Regions from separate parts of the Bradyrhizobium symbiodeficiens genome, predicted to be linked through region 1. Evidence: predicted binding sites of a transcription regulator. Region 1 holds the regulator's gene; each other region holds the start of a gene.
The links. Region 1 encodes LexA, which represses DNA repair genes until DNA is damaged. Its sites were predicted from a motif close to TGTTCNNNNTGTGTTCNG; they were not measured.
Positions count from the first base shown of each region.

Region 2: a site for LexA is predicted at 2,048-2,065, ahead of uvrA (excinuclease ABC subunit UvrA). Genes of this name have one in related genera too.
Region 3: a site for LexA is predicted at 3,344-3,361, ahead of CIT39_RS08800 (PA0069 family radical SAM protein). Genes of this name have one in related genera too.

Region 1 is NZ_CP029427.2:4,052,263-4,057,604, reverse strand. It holds gene CIT39_RS18830 (ComEC/Rec2 family competence protein) at 1-1,416, shown strand, start outside; gene CIT39_RS18825 (hypothetical protein) at 1,425-1,853, opposite strand; gene lexA (transcriptional repressor LexA) at 2,294-2,995, opposite strand; gene CIT39_RS18815 (molybdopterin molybdotransferase MoeA) at 3,173-4,384, opposite strand; gene CIT39_RS18810 (hypothetical protein) at 4,607-4,810, opposite strand; gene CIT39_RS18805 (HAD family hydrolase) at 4,975-5,342, opposite strand, start outside.
Region 2 is NZ_CP029427.2:3,931,154-3,936,495, reverse strand. It holds gene uvrA (excinuclease ABC subunit UvrA) at 1-1,951, opposite strand, end outside; gene CIT39_RS18240 (outer membrane protein) at 2,230-2,904, opposite strand; gene CIT39_RS18235 (single-stranded DNA-binding protein) at 3,429-3,926, shown strand; gene gyrA (DNA gyrase subunit A) at 4,286-5,342, shown strand, end outside.
Region 3 is NZ_CP029427.2:1,924,196-1,929,537, reverse strand. It holds gene CIT39_RS08815 (glycosyltransferase family 39 protein) at 1-543, opposite strand, end outside; gene CIT39_RS08810 (ribonuclease HII) at 754-1,605, opposite strand; gene CIT39_RS08805 (VOC family protein) at 1,678-2,133, opposite strand; gene CIT39_RS08800 (PA0069 family radical SAM protein) at 2,156-3,322, opposite strand; gene CIT39_RS08795 (phosphoketolase family protein) at 3,534-5,342, shown strand, end outside.

The DNA.
Region 1 (5,342 bases):
GACGCGATGTTCATCTCGGGGCTCGGGCACGTGCTCTCGATCTCCGGCTATCACATGGCGGTGGTCGCAGGCGTCGTCTTCTTCGCGGTGCGCGCTCTGCTGGCCTTGATCCCGGGGCTGGCGGCCGGCTTCGCCATCAAGAAATGGTCGGCCGCGGCGGCGCTGGTCGCAGCTGCATTCTATCTGCTGCTGTCTGGCGCGGAGGTCGCGACGCGAAGATCGTTCTTCATGACGGCGGTGGTGCTGATCGCGGTGATGGTCGATCGCCGCGCCATCACCTTCCGCACGCTCGCCGTGGCGGCGCTGATCGTGCTCGCGGTCGCGCCGGAGGCGCTGGTGCATCCGAGCTTTCAGATGTCGTTCGCCGCGACGCTTGGTCTCGTCGCGCTGGTGCAGATCGGCATGCCGAACCTGTTTGCCTCGCCAGACCATTCGGCGACCGCGCGCGTCGCGATGTGGGGCGGCCGCGAGATCGCGATGCTGTTCCTGGCTTCGCTGATCGCGGGGCTTGCGACCACGCCCTACGCTGCCTTTCACTTCCACCGCGTCACGCCCTACGGTGTGCTCGCCAATCTCGGCGCAATGCCGGTGGTCTCGGCGCTGGTGATGCCGGCCGGCCTGCTGGGCCTGCTCGCGGCGCCGTTCGGGCTCGACGGCGTGTTCTGGTGGCTGATGGGGATCGGCATCGACTGGATGGTCGTGGTCTCGCGCTGGGTGACGGCATTGCCGGGCGCCGTCGGCCGCATCCCCGCGTTCGGTATCGCGCCGCTGATTGCAGCGAGCCTGGGGATCATCGTGATGGGCCTGTTGCGCACGCCCTTGCGCTGGTGCGGTGCCGTGGTGCTGCTGGCTGCCATCGGCTGGGGACTGTCGGTGCGGCAGCCCGATATCCTGATCGCAGGGGACGGCGCGAGCGTCGCGGTGAGGGGCGGGGACGGGCGCTTGCATCTGATCAGGACGGGCAAGGACAATTTCCTGCTGAGGGAATGGCTGTCTGCTGACGCCGATCCGCGCGATGCCGGCAGTGGCGCGCTGGCGAGCGGCATATCGTGCGACGAGTCCGGCTGCGTCACGCCGCTCGCCGACGGTCGGCTGGTCGCGCTGGCCTCGCGCATCGATGCGCTGGCGGATGATTGCAGCCGGGCCGCACTGGTGGTGACGTCACGGCCCGCGCCGCCTGATTGTGCGGCGATGGTGGTGGATCGGCAGCGGCTTGGTCGCCAGGGCGCGCTGGCCTTGACGCAGCGTGGCGACGGCTTTTCGGTTCAGGCGGTGAGGGCGAGGGGCACGAACCGTCCCTGGTCGCCGGCGGCTGCCGGCGAGGGAGATTTCGAAGGAGCGCTCATGCCAAGGGCAGCGACTCCGCGCAGCAAGGATGCGACCCCCGCGGAGGCCGATCTTCAGGCGGAGGACTAAAGTCCCTGTCAGCCGATCGGCAGTCGCGTGACCGTCGGGCGGCTGTCGGCGATGATCTCACGGTTGCGCTCGCTGACCGGCTGGGTCACCGGCAGCTGCAGCACGGTTGCGCGCTGGCCTTCGACGAGCTGCGTCACCAGCACGGATTTGCCGTCCGGGAATTCGATCGCGTCATGGTGGCGATCGGGAATGTGCGGATCGATCTTGCCGAACTTGCCGACGCGGGAGTTGACGGTGCGCGTCCAGATCCAACGGTTATCGTAACGGACGTTGTCGGCGAAGGCGAGCTCCGTTCCCGGCAGCAGGCAGACCGCGACGGAGAGATCGGCTTCGGAGGCGAAGCCGCGTGTCGAGGTGCCGCGGAACGTTGTCGTGACGATCGTCTCGCCGACTTCTGCGGGGCGCGTCGCGACGGCATGCAGGCTGTAGTCACACATCGGGTGCTCCTCAATGCAGAGATAGCGACCCGCACCTCTTTTGGAGGCGCAGGCCCCTACCAGAGTGGAAGCACGTGACGGTCTGCCTGGTTGTAGGCAAATCTGCGGCTCGGATCGGCGAGCCGAGATCACATTATCTTTCCCGAATTCAATAGGAACAAAGTTGGCGCCCATGCATTCGGCAGGCGCGTGTCGGCGGCCCGCAGGCGAAGCGTATGCGTTCAAACAGATTGATCGCGTCGTGGGGGAAAGGGGGCAATGCTTCTTCGCGCGCCCGGCCGATGATGCCGCTGCGGAAGAATAGGGCCGGATAGTCTGTGCAATACCAGAAAGACTATCCAGCCGGAGCGGACCATCATCCGCTCCAATCTCTGATCGGCGATGCCGATCGAAGCCGCACGCACGAGGCGCAAAGACTTCTTGATCGAGGGCTTCTGGACTCAGTACTTGCGGTACAGCCCGATCAGCTTGCCCTGAATCTTCACGCGGTTCGGCGGCAGGATGCGCACCTCATACGCGGCATTGGCGGGCTCCAGGGCAATCGAGGCGCCGCGGCGGCGGAAGCGCTTGAGCGTGGCTTCCTCGTCGTCGATCAGCGCCACGACGATGTCGCCGGTATCGGCGCTCTCGTTGCGCTGGATCAGCGCCATGTCGCCGTCGAGGATGCCGGCCTCGACCATGGAATCGCCGCGCACTTCGAGTGCGTAATGCTCGCCGGAGCCGAGCATGTCGGGCGGTACGCTGATGGTGTGGCTGCGGGTCTGCAGCGCCTCGATCGGGGTGCCGGCCGCGATGCGGCCCATCACGGGCACCGCAACGGGCCGCTCGCCCTCGTCTGCGGACGGGCTGGAGCTCGCGCGTACCTTGCCGAGATTGCCCTCGATGACGCTTGGCGTGAAGCCGCGTCGGGTGCCGGCGGCAGCCTGGAGCTCCGGCAGCTTGATCACTTCGATCGCCCGGGCGCGGTTGGGCAGGCGGCGGATGAAGCCGCGCTCCTCGAGCGCGGTGATCAGGCGGTGGATGCCTGACTTCGAGCGCAGGTCGAGCGCATCCTTCATCTCGTCGAAGGACGGCGGCACGCCGCTTTCCTTCAGACGTTCGCTGATGAACCGCAGAAGCTCGTATTGTTTGCGCGTTAGCATCTCGACCAAAGTCCCCCGGTTGATGTCGTTCGATTCCGAGACGGATGAGTTCAGCTATAAGCCGCTACATCCTCGAAACAAATCATGAACGGACACTATATGTTCGATACATGTTCCGCAACTGCTTAATTTAGCGTGAACAGAACGAAGCGCGCGGAATGCGTGTGGCCGCGCAGGTCAGACGGGGAGCCGCAGCACCTCGCAGGGGCTGCCGGCCTCGGCCTTCGGCGCAAACGGTGCGCGCACGAGAAGTACCTGTGCCGCAGCAAGATTCGCAAGCAGAGAGGAATCCTGATGGCTGACGGGAAGAGCGACGAGCGTGCCGTCGTTGCGCAGCTCCAGGCGCGCGCGCAGATAGTCCTCGCGCTGGTCGTTGGCACCGAGATCGCGGCCCAGCACGGCGCGCTCGCGATGATGATGAATCACCGAACGGCCCGACAGCGCGCGAATCAGCGGTACCATGAACAGGAAGGCGCACACGTAGGACGACACGGGATTGCCGGGCAGGCCGATCACGCCCATCGTCCCCAGCCGTCCGTGCATCATCGGCTTGCCGGGCCGCATCGCGATCTTCCAGAACGCCATCGCGATGCCTTCGTCCGTGAGCGCCTGCTGGACCAGATCGTGGTCGCCCACCGATGCGCCCCCGGTCGTGATCAGGATGTCGGCGCCGCTTTCGCGCGCGCGGCGGATGCCGGCGGTGGTGGCGGCTAGCGTGTCGGCGGCGATGCCGAGGTCGATTGTCTCGGCCCCTTCCTGTCTGGCGAGCGCATGCAGGGCGAAGCCGTTGGAATAGACGATCTGGCCGTGCCCGGGTGTGGCGCCCGGCATCACCAGTTCGTCACCGGTGGCGAGGATCGCGACCTTCGGGCGGCGGCAGACGGCAAGCTGCGGATGGTTCATTGCCGCTGCGAGCGCGAGGTCGCGCTCTGTCAGTCGGGTCCCTTTGCGCAAGAGGACATCACCCTCTCGGAAATCGACGCCGGCGGGGCGGATGTGCCGACCCACGCTCGCAGCTTCCTTGATCGTGACGCTCTTGCCGTCCGCAATGGTGTCCTCCTGAATCACGACCGCGTCTGCGCCGTCGGGAACGACACCGCCAGTGAAGATCCGCACGGCTTCGCCGGCGCCGACCCGTCCTGTGAACGGACGGCCGGCTGCGACCTCACCGATGACAGTCAACCTGGAATCGATCGCTGCCGCGTCGGCCGCGCGCACGGCGTAGCCGTCCATCGCCGACATGGCTTGCGGCGGCTGCGTGCGCCGCGCGGCGACGTCACGCGCGAGCACCCGGTGGTGGGCTTCGTCGAGCGAAACCATCTGTTCAGGCAGCGGCTCAACGTCCGCCAGCACCGCGGCAAGGGCGTCGGAAACCGGCATCAAGGCCACGGCGAAACTCCTGCTCGGCACGTTCGGACGAAATGTTCCGACAGTGTTCTAACCGAGCGCGGAGGCGGAGGCAAAATTGCGGAGCAGGACGCCCATCCTGTAGCTTGCAGCCCATATCGAAGGAAGGCTCGGGCTTGGCGTCGCATCATCCAGACGATGAGACCGATCGGCAGAATGGGGCCATCCCGAGGACGAGAATGACGGCCGCCACGGCTTGCTCGCTCAACGCCTGCTCGGCGCATCCGGGCTGACAAATGCGACGTCGGGAGCCTTTGGGCCTTGATCCTTGTCCGGCAGCGGATCGGCCTGGGATTTCAGGTCGGCGGCCTTGCTGATCAGCTTGGCGGAAAGGTCCGAATCCGAGGTCGTTCTGGCGAATTCGAGCAGCAGAGAGGCCTGCTTGGTGAGATAGGTTTTGCCCAGCACGTCGATAAGTCCGATGTAGAAGTCCCAACGGAGTGATGAGTCCGAAGGGAGGTATTCCGTTCCCGGAACTCTGTATAAAAATGCACAAAGCGATCAGGTTCCCGATCTGTTGCAGATTTGGTTCCTGAAAGCGTGTCTGAAGCTGGGTGTGATGGCGGGCTTTTTCAGATGCCCAACGCCTTCAGGGCGTTTCCAACGTCGCGTGGCGACGTCACATGCACTGCCGTCAGGCCGCGTACCCGCGCGCCCTCGACATTCTCGGCGAGGTCATCGAAGAACACGATGCGTTCCGCGGGCACGCCGATCGCGGTGACGACGTGGTCGAAGGCCTCCGCATCCGGTTTGCGCAGGCCGATGCTGGACGACAGATACAGCGCGCGGAAATGGCCGAGCAGTTCGCCATATTCCCTGGAGAAATAGTCGACATGCGGCCGGTTGGTGTTGGAGAAGGCGTAGAGCGGCATCTGCTTCGCCGCACGCGGCAACAGCTCGGCAATGTCAGGCATCTCTCCGGCGAAGATCGCGTTCCAGC
Region 2 (5,342 bases), 120 kb from region 1:
TGGTGCGGCGATGGTTCGGCGGGCGCCGCTCCGGCACCTCGACCTCGAGCTCGCCGGTCAGGTACTTGCCGGTCAGCGATTTCGGGTTGCGCATGATCTCGGCGGGCGTGCCTTCGGCGATGATGTTGCCGCCATGCATGCCGGCGCCGGGGCCGATGTCGAGCACGTGGTCGGCGAGCAGAATGGCGTCCTCGTCATGCTCGACCACGATCACGGTGTTGCCGAGGTCGCGCAGCCGCTTCAGCGTGTCGAGCAGCCGGGCATTGTCGCGCTGGTGCAGGCCGATCGAGGGCTCGTCCAGCACGTAGAGCACGCCTGTCAGCCCCGAGCCGATCTGCGAGGCCAGGCGGATGCGCTGGCTCTCGCCGCCGGACAGCGTGCCGGAGGAGCGGGACAGCGTGAGGTAGTTGAGGCCGACGTCGAGCAGGAAGGTGAGGCGCTCGCGGATCTCCTTCAGGATGCGTCCGGCGATCTCGTTCTGCTGCGTGTTCAGCGCCTCCGGCACGGTCTCGAACCATGCGCCGGCGCCCTTCACGGACATCTCCGAGATCTCGCCGATATGCTTGCCGCCGATCTTGACGCTGAGCGCCTCGGGCTTGAGCCGGAAACCGTGGCACGCCTCGCAGGGTACATCGTGGAAGTACTTTGCGAGCTCCTCGCGGGCCCACTCGCTTTCCGTTTCGCGATAGCGGCGGTTGATGTTGGTGATGACGCCTTCGAACGGCTTCTTGGTGTCGTAGGAGCGCACCCCGTCCTCGTAGGAGAACTTGATCTCGTCCTCGCCGGAGCCGTGGAGGATCGCGTTTTGCGTCTTTTTGGAAAGGTCCTTCCACTTGGTGGTCAGCGTGAACTTGTAATGCTTGCCGAGCGCAGTCAGCGTCTGCACGTAATAGGGCGACGACGATTTCGCCCAGGGCGCGATCGCGCCCTTGCCGATGGCAGCCTCCTTGTCGGGGATGACGAGGTCCTCGTCGACATGCTGCTCGACTCCGAGGCCGCCGCAGGCCGGACAGGCGCCGTAGGGATTGTTGAACGAGAACAGGCGCGGCTCGATCTCCGGAATGGTGAAACCGGACACGGGGCAGGCGAACTTTTCCGAGAACAGGATGCGCTCGGGGCCGCTCTTGTCGTGTATCTTGGCGGTCTTCTTCTTTTCCTTCTCTTCCGCGGGCGCCGTCGCCGGCGCGTCGGCGAACTCGACGACGGCGAGGCCTTCGGCGAGCTTCAGCGCGGTCTCGAAGCTTTCGGCGAGGCGCTGGCCGATGTCGGCGCGCACCACGATGCGGTCGACCACGACGTCAATGTCATGCGGGAATTTCTTATCGAGCGTCGGCGCTTCCGCCAGCTCATGGAAGGTGCCGTCGATCTTGACGCGCTGGAAGCCCTTCTTGAGCCATTCGGCGAGCTCCTTGCGGTACTCGCCCTTGCGGCCGCGCACGACGGGTGCGAGCAGATAAAGGCGCGTGCCTTCAGGCAGCGCCAGCACGCGGTCGACCATCTGCGAGACAGTCTGGCTCTCGATCGGCAGGCCCGTGGCGGGCGAATAGGGCACGCCGACGCGCGCCCAGAGCAGGCGCATGTAGTCGTAGATTTCGGTGACGGTGCCGACGGTCGAGCGGGGATTCTTCGATGTCGTCTTCTGCTCGATCGAGATCGCCGGCGACAGGCCGTCGATCTGGTCGACGTCGGGCTTCTGCATCATCTCGAGGAACTGGCGCGCATAGGCCGACAGCGATTCGACGTAGCGGCGCTGGCCCTCGGCATAGATGGTGTCGAAGGCGAGCGAGGATTTGCCGGAGCCGGAGAGACCGGTGAACACCACCAGCTTGTCGCGGGGAATCTCGACGTCGATGTTCTTGAGGTTGTGCTCGCGCGCGCCACGGATCGTAATTGCGTGCCGGCTGGAGCCCGCGTTCTGCTGTTGGCGCTTCGCCTTGATCACTTCATCCATCCGAGTTGCCCCTAGGGAATCCCACGGGTGCGCGACCGCGCCAGTAATGAAGGCGCGCTTCGCCCGGAACCGGGATCGGCGCCGATGGGGTTGCCAGCGAACGTAGGAAGAACGGAGACGGATTTCCAGTGGCAGTTGCGAATCGTCAACGGATTGTTGGCGCGCTGGCGGCATCTGGCAGCAGGTGGCTTTGCGGAACGGCGCGGCAAGCGTACCCGCCAAACAAAAAGGCCGGCACGAGGCCGGCCTTTCGTAACGCGTTGGCGTTGAAGCGTAGCTTAGTACTTGGCGACGACCGGGGCGCCGAAGTGATAGTTCACGCCGAGCTGCACGGTGTGGAAGTTGAGCGTGCCGCTGTTGATGGGCGCGCCGAGGCCGGAGAAGTAGGTCTCGCCGCCGAGGCTGCGATAGAGGTACTCGCCCTTGACCGACCACTGCGGAGCGATGAACGCCTCGACGCCCGCACCGACGGTCCAGCCCGAGTGGAACTTGCTGTCGGAGACGGTCACGCCGAGCGCGCTGACGCTGAGCTTGTTGTCGATCCAGGCGTAACCACCGGTGCCGTAGAATAGCACGTTGTTGACAGCCCAGCCGATGCGGCCGCGGACGGTGCCGAGCGCGTCGGTCTTCGACGACACGGTGATGCCGAGAGCGGTCGCGGAAGCACTGACGTCAGCCCAAGCAGCATCGGCCTCGAGGCCGAACACCACGTTGCCGGTCTGCCAGTTGTAGCCGGCGGTGCCGCCGACGAAGCCACCCTGCATCTTCGGGTCGCCTGACGAGGCTTCCCAGGCGCCGCCACCGACGACACCGAGATAGAACCCGGTCCAGTTGTAGACCGAAGCCATCGGGGCGATCGGAGCCTTGGTGTAGGGGCGGGCTGCGAGATCGGCGGCCGAGGCCGGAGCAGCGAGAGCGAACAAACAGGCCGAAGCCAACAAAACCTTTTTCATCTTACTTAATCCCAGTCCCAGTTTCTGTTGTTGCCTTCCTTGACCGGAAGGGCAGCGGACTCGATGGCCCAACTGGTGCTGTGCTTACACCACTGAAGCCGCAAGTTGTGTCTCCAGAAAGCCACAGTTGCGCGAAAGGTGATGGTTACTGACTCATTGCTTCGAGTGTCGGGCGTCGCGGGCCTGGTTCCAATTTCGGAACAGTATCAGAGCGATACATGCTGTGATCGGCGGGCCGTGCGCGGCTCCAACGGAGTTCGCTCGCCCGGTCGAACGCGACGCCGGTGAGGACACCACCGCTCCGCTGGCGGCCACGGACGGTTGCACCGTCAGCCCTCCATCGTATTTCCGAGAAGAACAAATCTGGAACACGACGAAGGTCGGTGCTATATGTGGGGATAACCTTGGGGGTGCCGGGCTGAGTGGCGCCTGCAAGCGTATAGGGTCGCCTCAACAGGCGCAGAGAACGCGGGCAGCGCGCTCGGCCCTATGAAATTCAGTGGCATTCGGATTGGAGAGCGGCGATGGCGGGAAGCGTCAACAAGGTCATTCTGGTTGGAAATCTCGGCAAGGATCCTGAAATCCGCCGCACCCAGGACGGGCGGCCGATTGCGAACCTGAGCATCGCAACGTCGGAGACCTGGCGCGACAAGAACAGCGGCGAGCGCAAGGAAAAGACCGAGTGGCACCGCGTCGTGATCTTCTCTGAGCCGCTTTGCAAGATCGTCGAACAGTACCTGAAGAAGGGCGCCAAGGTTTACATCGAGGGCGCGCTCCAGACCCGCAAGTACACCGACCAGAGCGGCGTCGAGAAGTATTCGACCGAGATCGTGCTCCAGGGCTTCAACTCGACGCTGACGATGCTCGACGGCCGCAGCGGCGGCGGCGGAGGCGGCAGCTTCGGCGACGAGCCGAGCGGCGATTTCGGCTCTTCCGGACCGGTCAGCAGCGCACCGCGCCGTCCCGTGGCCGCCGGCGGCGGTGGCCGCAACAGCGACATGGACGACGATATCCCGTTCTGAGCAAGGACGGGACTTTAGGGGACGCTCGCGGGCTCAGCGGCGGCGCCTCCCATTTCATGTCAGCAAATCGTACTAATCGACAGGACGGGCTCGGGATTTCCGGGCCCGCTTCATGTGTGGGTTGAACTCGGATTCCGCCGGCGCAAATCCGCCCATGAAGCGCGCTTGCCGCGCGATCGACGAGGTCTCGAAGGCGATTTCGGAAGGCCTGTTCCGGGCTTGTCAAAAATGCTCCCTGCAGCGCCGTAAGCTATTGGAAAAATGAGCGGAAAAAGCGCTTCCCAAGACCCCCGCGAGGGTGGTTATCAGGGGGGCGATGCGCTATATGATTCCCAGATAAAACCTCACCGGATTTCCCCTTGGCTGACGACGACGACAAGCCCGGCGACCAGCCGGCGCAACCCTCGGATATTCGCCCCGTCTCCATCTTCGAGGAGATGAAGAAGTCCTATCTCGACTACGCCATGAGCGTGATCGTGGCGCGGGCGCTGCCTGATGCCCGTGACGGCCTCAAGCCGGTGCACCGCCGCATCCTGTTCTCGATGAACGAGCAGGGGCACACGCCCGACAAGAAGTACGTCAAATCCGCCCGCGTGGTCGGTGACGTCATCGGTAAGTATCACCCGCACGGCGACCAGTCGATCTACGACGCCATGGTCCGCATGGCGCAGGACTTCTCGATGCGTGTGCCGCTGATCGACGGCCAGGGCAATTTCGGCTCGGTTGATGGCGATCCTCCGGCTGCCTATCGTTACACCGAAGCGCGCCTGACCAAGGCCGCGCTGGCGCTGCTGGCCGACATCGACAAGGACACGGTCGACTTCCAGCCGAACTACGACAACAACGAGACCGAACCTTCGGTCTTGCCGGCCAAGTTCCCCAACCTCCTCGTCAACGGCGCCGGCGGCATCGCGGTCGGCATGGCCACCAACATCCCGCCGCACAATCTCGGCGAGGTCATCGACGCCTGCGTCGCGCTGATCGACAATCCCGCGCTCACCATCGACGAACTCATCAACATCGTGCCGGGACCGGATTTCCCGACCGGCGGCGTCATTCTCGGACGTGCGGGCATCCGCGCCGCCTATCACCTCGGCCGCGGCTCGGTCGTCATGCGTGGCAAGGTCGCGATCGAGACCATCCGCAAGGAGCGCGAGGCGATCATCATCACCGAGATCCCCTATCAGGTGAACAAGGCGACGATGGTCGAGCGCATCGCCGAGCTGGTCAAGGAAAAGAAGATCGAGGGCATCGGTGACCTCCGCGACGAATCCGACCGCGACGGCTACCGCGTCGTCATCGAATTGAAGCGCGACGCGGTGCCGGATGTTGTGCTGAACCAGCTGTACCGGTTCACGCCACTGCAGACGAGCTTCGGCGTCAACATGGTCGCGCTCGACAGCGGCCGTCCGCGGA
Region 3 (5,342 bases), 2.1 Mb from region 1:
CAGGAAGATCGCCGCGGGTGTCGTCAGCAGCAACAGACCGGCCTCGATCGACCAGGCGAACCAGGCATTGCCGCGACGCTGGCCGATGATTTGCCAGGAGTGCAGCAGCAGTAGCGCCCAGAGCGGCCGGGCCAGGACGAGGGGGCCGAAGTCGAGCGCCGACGAGGAGAAGGCGAGCACCGTCATGGTCAAGAGCACGGCGAGCACCGCCTGCTGCGAGCCGACCACGGCGCGGGACAGGTAGTAGAGCGTGATGAAGGTCGCGATCTCGCAGAGCTCGGCCAGCACATAGACGCCGAACATGTGGCCGCCGGCGGCGCGATAGGCGATGTCGGCGAGCCAGACCGGCAAGGGTGGGCCGAGATCGGTGCCGACCTGGTATTCGCGTCCGAAAGCCAGCAGCGTCGCGAGGGCGCCGGGCGGGCTGCGATAGAACACCAGCGCGACGAACAGCCACATCGCGGCCTGCAGCAGCACGGCGATCCAGACGATCAGCCGCGGCCGGGCGCGAATGAGCTCGATGACCAGGGAGGTAAACCGCATGCAACGCCCGAAAGATGCAGCCAACCCGTCCAGCCGGCCCTATTCGCTCACGTATACTTTGATAAGGGGCGTCACGCGTCGTGGCAACGACGGTTTGCCCGTCATGCCCGGGCTTGGCCCGGGCATCCACGTTCTTTCGTGTCACGGGCAAGACGTGGATGGCCGGGTCAAGCCCGGCCATGACGATGCGAAAGCTATTCGACGGTATCCTTAGAGATTTGCCCCGGCGTCAACCTCGACACTGGCTTCCACCTGGACCTCGGTGACCCCAAACAAATCCTGCACCGGCTCGACCGTCCACGGCATGTGCTTGGCACGCGCGGCCGCGACCGGGGCAAAGAAGCGGCGGTGGTGGACGGTGGGGCCAAGGCGGTTCAGCGCATCGAGGTGCTCGGGGACGCCATAGCCCTTGTGTTGCTCGAAGCCGTAGCCGGGGCAGTCCTGCGCCAGCGCGCACATCAGGCGGTCGCGCGTCACCTTGGCGACGATGGAGGCCGCGGCGATCGACAGCACGATGCCGTCGCCGCCGATCACGGCTTCGCAGTTGCAAGGTGTGTCGAGCCGGTCGCGGCCGTCGACGAAGACGTGCCTCGGCGCCTCCGGCAGAGCCACCACGGCGCGCTTCAGCGCCCATAATGAGGCCCGCAATATGTTGTCGCGGTCGATTCGCGAGGGCGACGCGACGGCGACCGAGACCTGGGCCGTGGCGCAGATTTTGTCGAACAGTCTTTCGCGCTCCTCCGCGGTCAGACGCTTGGAATCGTCGATGCCGCGCGGGATGCGGTTGGGGTCGAGAATCACGGCCGCAGCCACCACGGGCCCGGCGAGCGGCCCGCGGCCGGCTTCGTCGCAGCCGGCGACCGGCCAGACGCCGCGCTTGATCAGCGCGCGCTCGCGGCGGAAGCTTGGGGGAGCGATCGCGATGATGCCTTTCTTGCCCGCGCTCTTGCCGGCCACCTTGGCCGCAGGCGCTTTGCCGGCCTTGGCGGGCGCTGCCTTCTTCGCAGCGTCCTTGTTTGGCGCGTCTTTGGCCTGTGTCTTGGCGGACTTGTCCCGAATCATGGCCGGGATCGTGCGCAAGCGGCCCGGCCGGCGCAACCGGGAACCTTCGCAATACCCGCTATTCAGCCTGCCCTACTCCGCCAGATGCACCCGCCGATCCTTGCCGACCTCGATACCGGGTGCGACCACGACCTCCCAGGGATGGCCGTCGGGGTCGGCGAAATAACCGGAATAACCGCCGTAACCGGTCTCGTGCGCGGCCTTCACCAGTTTCGCCGCCTTGCTGAGGGCGAAGGCCAGCACGGCATCCACCTCTTCACGCGTGGCGCAGTTCCAGGCGAGCGTCACACCCCGGAAGGCCGCCGGCCTTGGATCGTCCGGGAGCTGGGCGTCGGCCGCAAGCTGATCCCACGGATACAGCGCGAGCACCGGACCGCCGGTGTCGTAGAACGCCACCGCCTCGCCGGTCGCCTTCAGCCGGCGCGAAAAGCCGAGGGCATCATAAAACGCGATGCTGGCGCGGATATCGCTGACGCCGAGCGTGATGACGGTGAGCCGCGGCACCGGGTCCTGCAATGGCTTGCTCATGCGAGCCTCTCCCGCTTCCCGTTCAGAACAGGCTGAGCTGATCGCCGTTCCGCTTCGGCCGGGCAAAATGATCCGTGGTCAGCTTGGAGCGCCGCTTGTTGAGACCAAGCCGTTCGCAGGCGATCTCGAAGCGGCGGCCGATGGTCCAGGCCATCGGTCCGGTGCCCTTCATCCGCTCGCCCCATTTCGCGTCGTAGTCGCGCCCGCCGCGCATCTCGCGGATCAGCGTGAAGACGTGGCGATAGCGGTCCGGATAGTTCGCCATCAGCCATTCGCGGAACAGATCGCGCACCTCCAGCGGCAGCCGCAGCAGCACATAGGAGGCTTCCTTGACGCCGGCATGAGCGGCGGCATCGAGGATGCGCTCGATCTCGGAATCGTTCAGCGCGGGAATCACGGGCGCGACCATCACGGTGGTCGGGATGCCGGCATCCGAGAGCTGCTTCAGCGCCTCCAGCCGCTTCGGCGGCGTCGAGGCCCGCGGCTCCATGGTGCGCGCCAGCTTCGGATCGAGCGAGGTGACCGAGATCGCGACCTTGGCGAGGTTGCGCTTGGCCATGCGCGCGAGAATGTCGATGTCGCGCACCACCAGCGCCGATTTGGTGACGATGCCGACGGGATGGCCGGCACGCTCCAGCACCTCCAGAATGCCGCGCATGATCTTTCGCTCGCGCTCGATCGGCTGATAGGGGTCGGTGTTGGTGCCGATCGCGATCATCCGCGGCTCGTAGCCGGTCGCGGCGAGCTCTTTCTCCAGCAGCGCCGGCGCCTCGGGCTTGACGAACAGTTTTGACTCGAAGTCGAGCCCCGGAGACAGGCCAAGATAGGCGTGGGTCGGCCGCGCGAAGCAATAAACACACCCGTGCTCGCAGCCGCGATAGGGATTGATCGAACGGTCGAAGCCGATATCGGGGCTCTCGTTGCGGGTGATCACCTTGCGCGAGGTGTCGACCGCGACGTTGGTCTTGAACGGCGGCAGCTCTTCCAGGCTCTGCCAGCCGTCGTCGAAGGCGACACGGGCCTCGACCTCATAGCGGCCGCTCGCGTTGGACTGCGCACCCCGCCCTCGCCTGCGCGCGCGGTCGATGGCGACGCCAAGTTCTGGAAAGTCAGAGTCCACACCCGCCGGCTCGGAGGGCGCCTTGACCGGCGGGTGCTTGAGAGCATGAAAGGATGCTGCTGGACTCATGAAGCCAAGATAGCACGACAACGGAACAAATCAAGAACACAAACAAAAAATGGGAAAACAACCCCATGCACAGTAGCCGCCCAAATTTCGGGCTCGGCGGTTTGACCTCACGCAACATGCCCGTCGCAATGATCTCGTTTGATGCCGGCCAGGGATCAATCGTCGCGGAACAATGTTGGTGACGATCGCCGGGGTGAAGGTCAGCAGGAACATGACAAATCAACAACAATCGGCCGCGGCAAGCAGCAACCTCGACCTCCTCGATCGCTACTGGCGCGCCGCGAACTACCTCTCCGTCGGGCAAATCTATTTGCTCGACAATCCGCTGCTGCGCGAGCCCTTGCGCCCCGAGCACATCAAGCCGCGTTTGCTCGGCCATTGGGGCACGACGCCCGGCCTGAACTTCATCTACGCCCATCTCAACCGTGTCATCAGTGCACTCGATCTCAGCGTGCTCTATGTCTGCGGCCCCGGCCATGGCGGGCCGGGCATGGTCGCCAACACCTATCTGGAAGGCAGTTACAGCGAGATCTATCCCAACATTGCCCGCGACACGGACGGATTGCGCAAGCTGTTCAGGCAGTTCTCCTTCCCCGGCGGCATTCCGAGCCATGCGGCACCGGAAACACCGGGCTCGATCCACGAGGGCGGCGAGCTCGGCTACGCGCTGGTGCATGCTTATGGCGCGGCGTTCGACAATCCCGACCTGATCGTCGCCTGCGTGGTCGGCGACGGCGAGGCCGAGACCGGCCCGCTCGCGGCGTCCTGGCACTCCAACAAGTTCCTCAACCCCGCTCATGACGGCGCGGTGCTGCCGATCCTGCACCTGAACGGCTACAAGATCGCCAACCCCACCGTGCTCGGGCGGATGCGCGACGAGGAGATCCGTGACCTGTTCCACGGCTTCGGCCACGAGCCGTTGTTCGTCGAGGGCGACGATCCCAAATTGATGCACCAGGCCATGGCGGACGCGCTCGACGTCGCGTTCGCCAGCATCCGTTCGATCCAGCAGCATGCCCGCGACGGCCGCAAGACTGTCGAGCGGCCGCGCTGGCCGATGATCGTGCTGCGCAGCCCCAAGGGCTGGACGGGTCCGAAAGAGGTCGACGGCAAGAAGGTCGAAGGCTTTTGGCGCGCGCATCAAGTCCCGGTGGCGGGCTGCCGCGAAAATCCGGCGCATCTGAAGATTCTCGAAGACTGGATGCGCAGCTACGAGCCCGAAAAGCTGTTCGACGCGAGCGGGGCGCTCATGCCCGAGCTTCAGGCGCTCGCGCCCGCGGGCAATCGCCGCATGGGTGCAAATCCGCACGCCAATGGCGGGCTATTGAAGAAGGAGCTGAAGCTGCCGGACTTCCGGGCATTCGCGGTGGACGTGCCGCGGCCCGGCGGCACGACGGGTGAAGCGACGCGCGAGCTCGGCAAGTTCCTGCGCGACGTCATTCGCCTCAACGCCGCCGAGCGCAACTTCCGCATCATGGGCCCGGATGAGACCGCGTCAAACCGACTCGATGCGGTGTTCGAGGCAACCGAGCGGGTATGGATGGAACCGATCGAGCCATATGACGTGCACCTCGCCCAGAAGGGACGCGTCATGGAGGTGCTGAGCGAGCATCTCTGCCAGGGCTGGCTCGAAGGCTACCTGCTCACCGGCCGCCACGGTTTCTTCTCGTGCTACGAGGCCTTCATCCACATCGTCGATTCCATGTTCAACCAGCACGCCAAATGGCTGAAGGTGACACGGCATCTGCCATGGCGGCGCCCGATCGCCTCGCTCAACTATCTGCTGACCTCGCATGTCTGGCGGCAGGACCACAACGGCTTCAGCCATCAGGATCCCGGCTTCGTCGACTTCGTCGCCAACAAGAAGGCCGATATCGTCCGTATCTATTTCCCGCCGGACGCCAATACGCTGCTCTGGATCGCCGATCACTGCCTGCGCACCTATGACCGCGTCAACGTAATCGTTGCCGGCAAGCAGCCCGCGCCGCAATGGCTTTCAATGGAGGCGGCCGCAACGCAT